2 regions of the Paenibacillus sp. IHB B 3084 genome follow, and region 2 is predicted to be linked to the other one. Evidence: riboswitches for the same ligand, from Rfam matches in the RefSeq annotation. Region 2 holds a riboswitch; the other holds the start of a gene.

Region 1 (4,422 bases), 250 kb from region 2:
TATCTTCCGTTACAGTAGCGTTTTCGCTTGCACCCTTGCTTTGAGTTTTCATATCCTTCATGCGGGATGCCGCTTCCTCAAGATCCTCTTCTTTTTGCTTACCTGTCTTGAGTAACACAGCAGCAACAGCAAACGATACGACCGCAGCAGCGATCACACCGCTCAGCATTGGCAAATATCCACCTTTTGGCGTCATCAGGAAATAAGCAATGATACTACCCGGTGAAGGAGCTGCAACCAGTCCGGCACCTGTCAGCATGAAACAGAACGTTCCCACTACGCCCCCTGCTATAGCAGCAAGAATCAGAATCGGCTTCATCAAAATATAAGGGAAATAAATTTCATGAATCCCGCCGAAAAAGTGAATGATGACCGCACCGGGAGCCGACGACTTCGCAGAACCTTTACCAAACAGGCAGTAGGCCAGCAAAATACCAAGCCCCGGTCCAGGGTTGGATTCCAGCATGAACAAAACGGATTTGCCTGTTCTTGAAGCTTCCTCCAGCGCAATCGGACTCAATACTCCGTGGTTCAGCGCGTTGTTTAAAAACAATACTTTTCCGGGCTCAATAATGAGATTGACGAGCGGCAACAGCCCTGCGTTCACGAGGAACTGTACCCCTGCTGACAACACTTGACTGATGATTTGTACTACCGGGCCGATTGCCACATGGGCAAGCAACGCTAAAATCGCCCCGATAATCCCTGCCGAGAAGTTATTGACCAGCATTTCAAAGCCTGATTTAACTTTGCCGTCAATCGCTTTGTCGAATTTCTTCAATATCCATGCAGCCAGCGGACCAGCTACCATCGCGCCGAGAAACATCGGAATGGCCGCCCCGACAATGACACCCATCGTCATAATGGCCCCGATCACACCTCCGCGCTGTCCGTGAATCATTGTGCCACCTGTATAACCGATCAGCAGCGGCAGCAAATAATTTTTCATCGGATCAACCAGTTGTGCAAACCCCTCATTTGGGAACCATCCGGTCGGAATAAAGAGTGCCGTGATCAATCCCCATGCGATAAAGGCCCCCATATTGGGCATAACCATACCACTGAGAAAACGGCCAAAACGCTGTACGGCAACGCGCGCTCCTCCGTTTGAACTGGACTTTGTGTCCACTGTGCTCATATTCATATCCTCCTTTTAGGTAAAAAGCATCACTACCTTTTCTTAAAATTCATACTAAATGACAACGCTATCTTCATCAACGAAATGAAAACGTACTTTCGTCATGAACGTTGATGACAACATTTAAATTTAAGATAAACAGGCGCGAAATCATTCTGCATAATTCCTCTTAATATGGCCTGTAACACGAGTGTTTAGTTGAAAAACCATCCTGTCATCGGTACAATTTATGTATGAGGTCTATCCTCTAAACAAGAGAAAAACACGTAATTACGCTTGCAAAAAAAGACAGCAAAAATAGCCGCTATGCCAATTCATCGCGACTATTTTTATACAAAATCGAGCGGACAAACGCCGCCCTTATTCAATTATCCAATCTACATTGCCCCATTATTACTCATTGGCAGTCAACTGCTCGTACTGATCCGCAGACAGCAGCTTGCTTAATGCTCCCTCCAGATCTTCCCCAATCTTCACTTCGATCATCCAGCCTTTTTCGTAGGGCGATTCGTTTACCAGCTCAGGCGTACCTTCCAGCGCTTCATTCACCTTCAACACCGTTCCCGTTACTGGAGCGAACAGGTCGGATACTGTCTTTACCGATTCAATAGTACCAATCTCCGCCCCCTGCTCAATCGCTGCTCCCTCCCCAGGCAGCTCCACAAAAACGATATCGCCCAGTTGATGCTGTGCAAAGTCCGTAATACCGATTCGTACCGTTCCATCCTCTGTGCGCTGAACCCATTCATGTTCTTCCGTGTACCACAATTGCTGCTTCACTTCACTCATCCTGCTCCGCCTCGCTTTCATATGGATTACATCGTTTTGCCTACCCGTCTATGACAGGTTAAGATTATGACAACTAGAACTATCATGTCAATAATACTAACAAAAATATTTCACATTACTCCATATATCTTTCTAACTAAAATACGACAGATTATAACAAACGCTTACATATCCTTATTTATGAATAAAATGTTTTTAACAATGTTTTTCATGACATTTTTGTTGACATTTCGAATAAATTTGCGTATTAATGGGTTATAACAAGTGCTTTTGGAAACACCCGATAATTGTAAACGCGGATGAACGTGGAGGGAGAGACTGTCAACACTCGCATCGCTGTTGCCACCTGTAAAACAAGGCAGCAAGCGAGTCGGATCAAGCTGTAACCAACCGGCAGGACCGGATGACGTATAGCTGATCCAGAGGCAGCGCCGAAGGAGTAAACCTGCACCGCAGGTGAATCTCTCAGGCAAAAGGACCTCTGCCGGACGCATCTCTGGAGAGCATTCGCCATACAGGCGGATCACCCAAGGGGAAACCCGGTACACACCGGGGTAACTCTCAGGTATCAAGGACAGAGCTGAAAAAAAGTGTGTGGACTGCCGTCCATACGTTTTTTTCGGCCTGTCTTTTTTGTTTAGCCGATCACACCGGATAGGAGTGGAAAAATGACTAACTTGCGAAAAACGCCGCTGCATTCATCCTACAGCACGCTGTCGGGGGTTCGTTGCATTGATTTTGGCGGCTGGGAGCTGCCTGTACAGTTCAGTGGCATTCAAAAGGAACATGAGGCCGTCCGGCAACGTGCAGGATTATTCGATGTATCGCATATGGGTGAATTCTTGGTCGAGGGCCAGGAAGCCGAAGCATTTCTGCAACAGGTGACGACGAACGATGTCAGCCAATTGGAGCCGGGCCAGGCCCAATATTCGCTCCTGTGTTACCCGGATGGAGGTGTAGTAGACGACCTCCTTGTCTACTACAAAGGGCCGGAGCGTTACATGCTCGTTGTGAATGCCTCCAACATCGATAAGGATTGGGATTGGCTGCTTCGCCATGCGCCTGCATCCGTTCATATGGAAAACATATCAGATGCGGTGGCACTGCTGGCGTTGCAAGGACCTGAAGCTGCACGTATTGCCGCAGCCGTGACAGACACGGACATTACAAAGCTGGCTTCCTTCCGATTCAGCGAGAATGTGCAATTATTCGGAGCAAAAGCGCTCGTCTCCCGCACCGGATACACGGGGGAAGACGGCTTTGAATTTTATGTGCCTGCTGCGAATGCACCGGCAGTGTGGGACGGATTGCTTCGCATCGGTGAGCCGTATGGTCTGGTTCCCGCCGGACTTGGAGCCCGGGATACACTGCGTTTCGAGGCGCGGCTGCCGCTGTACGGACAGGAGCTGTCCGCCACGATTTCACCGCTGGAAGCTGGTTTAGGCTTTTTCGTCAAGCTGAATAAGGGAGATTTTATCGGTAGAGAGGCTCTGCAACGCCAGAAAGAACAAGGCATTCCGCGCAAGCTGATCGGGCTGGAAATGCTTGACCGTGGCATACCGCGTGCCCATTATCCCGTTTTTGCGGAAGGACAGCACATCGGCGAGGTCACAACGGGAACCCAGTCGCCCACCTTAAAACGTAATCTGGGTTTGGCTCTGGTGGACAGTCGTTTTAGTTCCCTATCCACGCCGCTGGAGGTCGAGATTCGTGGCAAGCGCCTGCGCGCCGAGGTGGTAGCCGCACCCTTTTATAAACGTCCACACTGATTTAAACGCTCGTCTTACTATAACTATCGTGATCCGTTACTAACCGCTGCCCAGTTGGCAATCATTTATTAATCGTTTATTAATCGTTTTACGTTTTTACGATCTTGTTGGTTGAAAGGAGCCAGACCCAATGAAACAGCATCGTTATCTTCCCATGACCGAGCAGGATCAAGCTGAAATGCTGCGCGTGGTCGGCGCATCGTCCATCGACGATTTATTCAGCGATATTCCTGAGGCGATCCGGTATAAAGGGGAGCTGCCCCTGTCTTCTCGATTAGACGAAAGAGCCTTAACCCGCCACTTATCAGGACTGGCCGGGCAAAATGCCAATACAGACACGCACGCCAGCTTTCTCGGCGCAGGGATTTACGATCATCATATTCCGTCCGTCATCCAGCATATCACTTCGCGCTCGGAATTTTATACAGCCTACACTCCTTATCAGCCGGAGGTAAGCCAGGGCGAGCTGCAAGCCATCTTCGAATTTCAATCGTATATATGCGAATTAACAGGCATGGCTGTAGCCAATGCCAGCATGTATGATGGAGCGACTGCGCTGGCAGAAGCAGGCTCATTGGCTGCCGCTGCCACCCGCCGCAAGCAGATTATCGTATCGCGGACCGTCCATCCGGAGGCACGTCAGGTGTTGGCTGCCTATGCGCGCGGGCTGGATTTGGATATCGTAGAGATCGACTGTGCAGATGGTGTAACTGACGTGAAGGCATT
Region 2 (4,422 bases):
GGAAGGTTTCGGACTGGATGATCCGTCTTCCTATGGCAAGCTTAAATACGTGCTACCCGGTAGCAGTGAAGCTATTGAAGAAACCATTCCTACACCGGTAGGAGATTATGGACAACTGTATGACTCATTGTATGCGTCTATCGTGAACGGCACACCCAAGCTGGTGAAGGACGAGGAGATTTTGCTGACAATTGAAATATTGGAAAACGGCTTTAAGCAGCCTTCCCCGTCCATCGTTGATTTCCGGCGATAGACTTGCCATCAAGAAAGGAAGTTATGCCATAACCAGTGTGAGGGTGCTTATAACGAGGATGGTAATGGCTGGTCCACTCAGGACGTATCGCCACAAGGAATCAAGGGCTCTATTACAGAAGTGCCTACAGAAGACAATATGAAGCTGGTAGGTATTGATTTTTACCATCGTTACAAAGAAGATATCAAGCTGTTTGCGCAGGACAACACCTGATTGGAATGCTCCACAAGTGTTAACCTATAAACTAAGAAAAGAGGCTCTTATACTATGACTAAGACATTAAAAGGATTTCCGAAAAACTTTCTGTGGGGCGGGGCAACCGCAGCCAACCAATTGGAAGGCGCTTTTGACGTAGATGGAAAAGGATTGTCCAGTGCGGACGTAATTGCCTATGTACCCAAAGCAGAGCGCACAAACGATCATGCTATAGAGATTTCGTCCGAGCGACTCGAAGACATTTTGGCTGGCAAGGTAAATGCCCGTTTTCCAAAGCGCGAAGGTGTGGACTTCTATCATCATTACAAAGAAGATATCGCATTGTTTGCGGAAATGGGCTTTAAGGTATTCCGTATGTCCATCAACTGGTCGCGGATTTTCCCGAATGGCGATGATGCAGAGCCGAATGAAGCAGGACTGCAATTTTACGATAATGTATTTGACGAGCTGCGCAAGTATGGGATAGAGCCACTGGTGACATTGTCCCATTACGAAACACCGCTAGGTCTGACACAGAAGTATAATGGGTGGCTGGGTCGCGAAGTAATACAGCACTACGTAAATTATGCCGAAACGGTGTTTACACGTTATAAGGATAAAGTGAAATACTGGCTGACTTTTAATGAGATCAATGTGATGACGATGAGTCCGTTCACAGGTGGCGGTGTGGTCATTGACCGTGTAGATAACAAGCAGCAAGCGATCTATCAAGCCCTGCATCACCAGTTTGTGGCGAGCGCATTGGCGACAAAACGAGGCCATGAGATTATTCCTGGCTCTCAAATCGGATGTATGCTGGCTCGTATGGAAAGCTATGCACATACGTGTAACCCGGAAGACGTGCTGAAAAGTCAGCATGAAAACCAGATGAATCTGTTCTTTACGGATGTACATGCCCGTGGGAAATATTCAAATTATATGAACCGTTATTTTGAAGAAAATAATATTGTTTTGCACACAGAACCCGGCGATGCCGAAATTCTGAAAAACAACACGGTCGATTACATCTCATTCAGCTATTACATGACCTTGACTGTCTCTGCAGGTCCGGAAGGCGAGAAAGCAGCGGGGAACCTGATTGGCGGCGTGAAAAATCCATATTTGCAATCCTCTGACTGGGGCTGGCAGATTGATCCGATCGGCCTGCGTGTTACGCTGAACACATTATATGACCGTTATCAAAGCCGCTGTTCATCGTGGAAAACGGCTTGGGTGCATATGACAAGGTGGAAGAAGACGGCTCCATTCACGACACGTATCGCATTGATTATTTGCGCCAACATATCGCTCAAATGAAGGAAGCGATTGCGGACGGTGTGGATCTGATCGGTTACACTAGCTGGGGACCTATCGACCTCGTGAGTATGTCCACTTCCGAAATGTCCAAGCGTTACGGATTTATTTATGTTGATCTGGACGATGACGGTAACGGAACACTGAAGCGCTCCAAGAAGGATTCTTTTGACTGGTACAAAAATGTAATTGCCACCAACGGCGAAGAACTGTAATCCAAGCTAACTGAATATAACCCAATATGGCCTGGGGGCGGGTGCGGCAGAGAACATCATGAGGATGAATCTGGCTGCGCCCGCCTTTATTTTATAGGCTCATCTTAAGATAACCAAACGACTTCACAAATTTTTCACTTGTAAAAAGCTGAAAGTTTTCTGTATAATAAAAAACAATTTCATATGTCTGGTTGATGTTTGCGGGAGATGGAACGTAAGTTCCGACCGAAGGGGCAAAACTCTCAGGTGCTTGGGCTGATAACAGCAACAAGCGGGACCGTAAACGGACAGAACTCTGGAGAGACCCTTAATTGGGCGCCGAAGGTGCACCGCAGATATCATCTGCTTAAACTCTCAGGCAAAAGGACAGAGACGCGAATAACCTGTGACAGGGGATGCCCTAGGCTTTTTTATGAGCTGTTAGTGGCTGAATCCTGCACAAGATGGTTGTATTTTTTCGTGCCTTTAACCTCTCCAGGAGTCGAATCAGCGGATTTGACTCTTTTTTGTTTTTTAATATGCTGGAGGAGCGGGTTGAAATGAATTTGGTACATGTGTTAGAAGCGATTAGCAGTTGGATATGGGGTGCCCCTCTGATCATTCTCGTCATGGGAACAGGTCTGTGGCTGACCATACGTTTGAAAATGTTGCAGGTTTTCCGCCTGCCTCTGGCGATCAAGCTGATCGGCAAGGCCCCAAATGAAGGTAGCGGGGATGTCAGCAGCTTTGCGGCCCTGAGTACGGCGCTGGCGGCTACAGTAGGTACAGGAAGTATCGTCGGCGTTGCAACAGCGATTAAGCTGGGGGGACCGGGTGCCTTGTTCTGGATGGTTGTTGCAGCCTTTTTCGGGATGGCGACGAAATATGCGGAAGGTGTGCTTGCGGTAAAATACCGGGTGAAGGATCGGAATGGACAATTTTCCGGCGGCCCTATGTATTATATTGAAAAAGGGCTTGGACGCCGCTTTAAACCGCTGGCGATGCTGTTCGCCTTTTCCGGGATGCTGGTGGCGCTGTTCGGGATTGGAACGTTTCCGCAGGTCAAAGCGATTGTATCCTCGACCGAAAACAGCTTTGGTGTTCCGCCGATTGTAACGGCAGTGATCATTGCTACCCTTACGGGACTCGTTACCATTGGAGGGCTCAAAAGCATTGCCAAGGTATCGACCAAAGTCGTTCCCTTCAAAACAGGCTTGTACGTGCTGATCTGTATGATCGTACTGATTCGGTTCGCCGATCAGATTCCTGCCGCACTCGCGCTTGTGCTGCATTCGGCATTTTCCACGACGTCTGCGACGGGTGGATTTGCCGGGGCTACAATTATGCTGGCAATGCGCAGCGGGGTAGCCAGAGGGATTTTTGCCAATGAGGCCGGATTGGGAAGCGCACCGATTGCAGCCGCAGCCGCCAAAACCAAATGGCCTGCGGAGCAGGGGTTGATTTCCATGACAGGTGTCTTTATAGATACGATGATTATTTGTGTGATGACCGGGTTGACGCTGCTGGTTAGCGGCGTATGGAGCGGTCCTACCGATGCGGGCTTGATGACGCAGCAAGCTTTCTCCAGCGCATTCCCGCTTGGTGCGGAACTGCTCACAATCATTCTGATTATGTTTGCGTTCACCACGATGCTTGGCTGGAACTACTACGGAGAACGCTGTGTTGAATATTTGCTGGGTGTCAAATGGATTAAACCGTACCGTTATCTGTTCATTGCACTGGTTGCCGGAGGCGCGTTTATTAAGCTGGATGCGATCTGGTTACTGGCAGATATCTTTAACGCCATGATGGCCTTCCCGAACTTGATTGCACTGCTTGGCTTGTCGGGAATTGTAGTTGCAGAAACCCGTACCTATATGGATTCCCTGTATCCCAACAAGAAAAAGGGAATAATTGCAGGTGCCAGTGCAGGAGCAGCCATAGACATAGAAGAAAAAGGACAAACAGTTAGCTCGTAAAGAAACAACGAAAAGGGAGTGTCCCTCAGCCATTACAGGCTGGGAGGGCACTCCCTTTTTGCGTTATAGAGCAGGATGAAGCTCGGGCGCTCTATAGATATGTGTACTTAGCCTACTTTAGGATTAGCTTAAATTGCCGGGTACAGATTTGGACAGACGGCCAGTTGTAATCGCTGTAGGTCGTACAGCAGGACGAATAATCTTCATGTTATTTCACCTCCTCCGATTGGGATTGCAGCCATACCGTACGCAAGGTTCGCTTGATCTGCCGTTTTTCGTAGGAGCAAGGGCGGTTCCCCGTGCGCATCCGGTACAGGGGGCAATGATTCCCCTGACAGGCAGGTCGGAAAAAGCAGGCTTGGCACTTTGCGTCCGTTTCTTCACCTGAAGTGGTCCACAGCGCCATTTTATCGAGATCCAGCTCCATGCTCCCATCCCCGTGAATCTGGCCCAACTGATTGTTTTCCTGATCTATGGCGACTGAGCA

Evidence for each region. A riboswitch is a leader RNA that binds a small molecule or an ion and turns the genes downstream of it on or off. The one in region 2 is predicted to bind glycine.
Region 1: it holds a riboswitch for glycine, as region 2 does, so the genes downstream of both, gcvT (glycine cleavage system aminomethyltransferase GcvT) here and ASL14_RS18755 (alanine/glycine:cation symporter family protein) in region 2, are expected to answer to the same signal.

Annotation. Positions count from the first base shown of each region.
Region 1 covers NZ_CP013203.1:4,250,308-4,254,729, reverse strand. Annotated here, with positions in the region: gene ASL14_RS19990 (PTS mannitol transporter subunit IIBC) at 1-1,138, opposite strand, end outside; gene gcvH (glycine cleavage system protein GcvH) at 1,532-1,927, opposite strand; glycine riboswitch at 2,227-2,418, shown strand; glycine riboswitch at 2,419-2,515, shown strand; gene gcvT (glycine cleavage system aminomethyltransferase GcvT) at 2,596-3,696, shown strand; gene gcvPA (aminomethyl-transferring glycine dehydrogenase subunit GcvPA) at 3,827-4,422, shown strand, end outside.
Region 2 covers NZ_CP013203.1:3,997,081-4,001,502, forward strand. Annotated here, with positions in the region: gene ASL14_RS18740 (oxidoreductase) at 1-253, shown strand, start outside; partial or broken gene ASL14_RS18745 (family 1 glycosylhydrolase) at 284-454, shown strand; partial or broken gene ASL14_RS18750 (glycoside hydrolase family 1 protein) at 521-1,977, shown strand; glycine riboswitch at 2,169-2,245, shown strand; glycine riboswitch at 2,263-2,357, shown strand; gene ASL14_RS18755 (alanine/glycine:cation symporter family protein) at 2,517-3,935, shown strand; gene ASL14_RS18760 (radical SAM/SPASM domain-containing protein) at 4,144-4,422, opposite strand, start outside.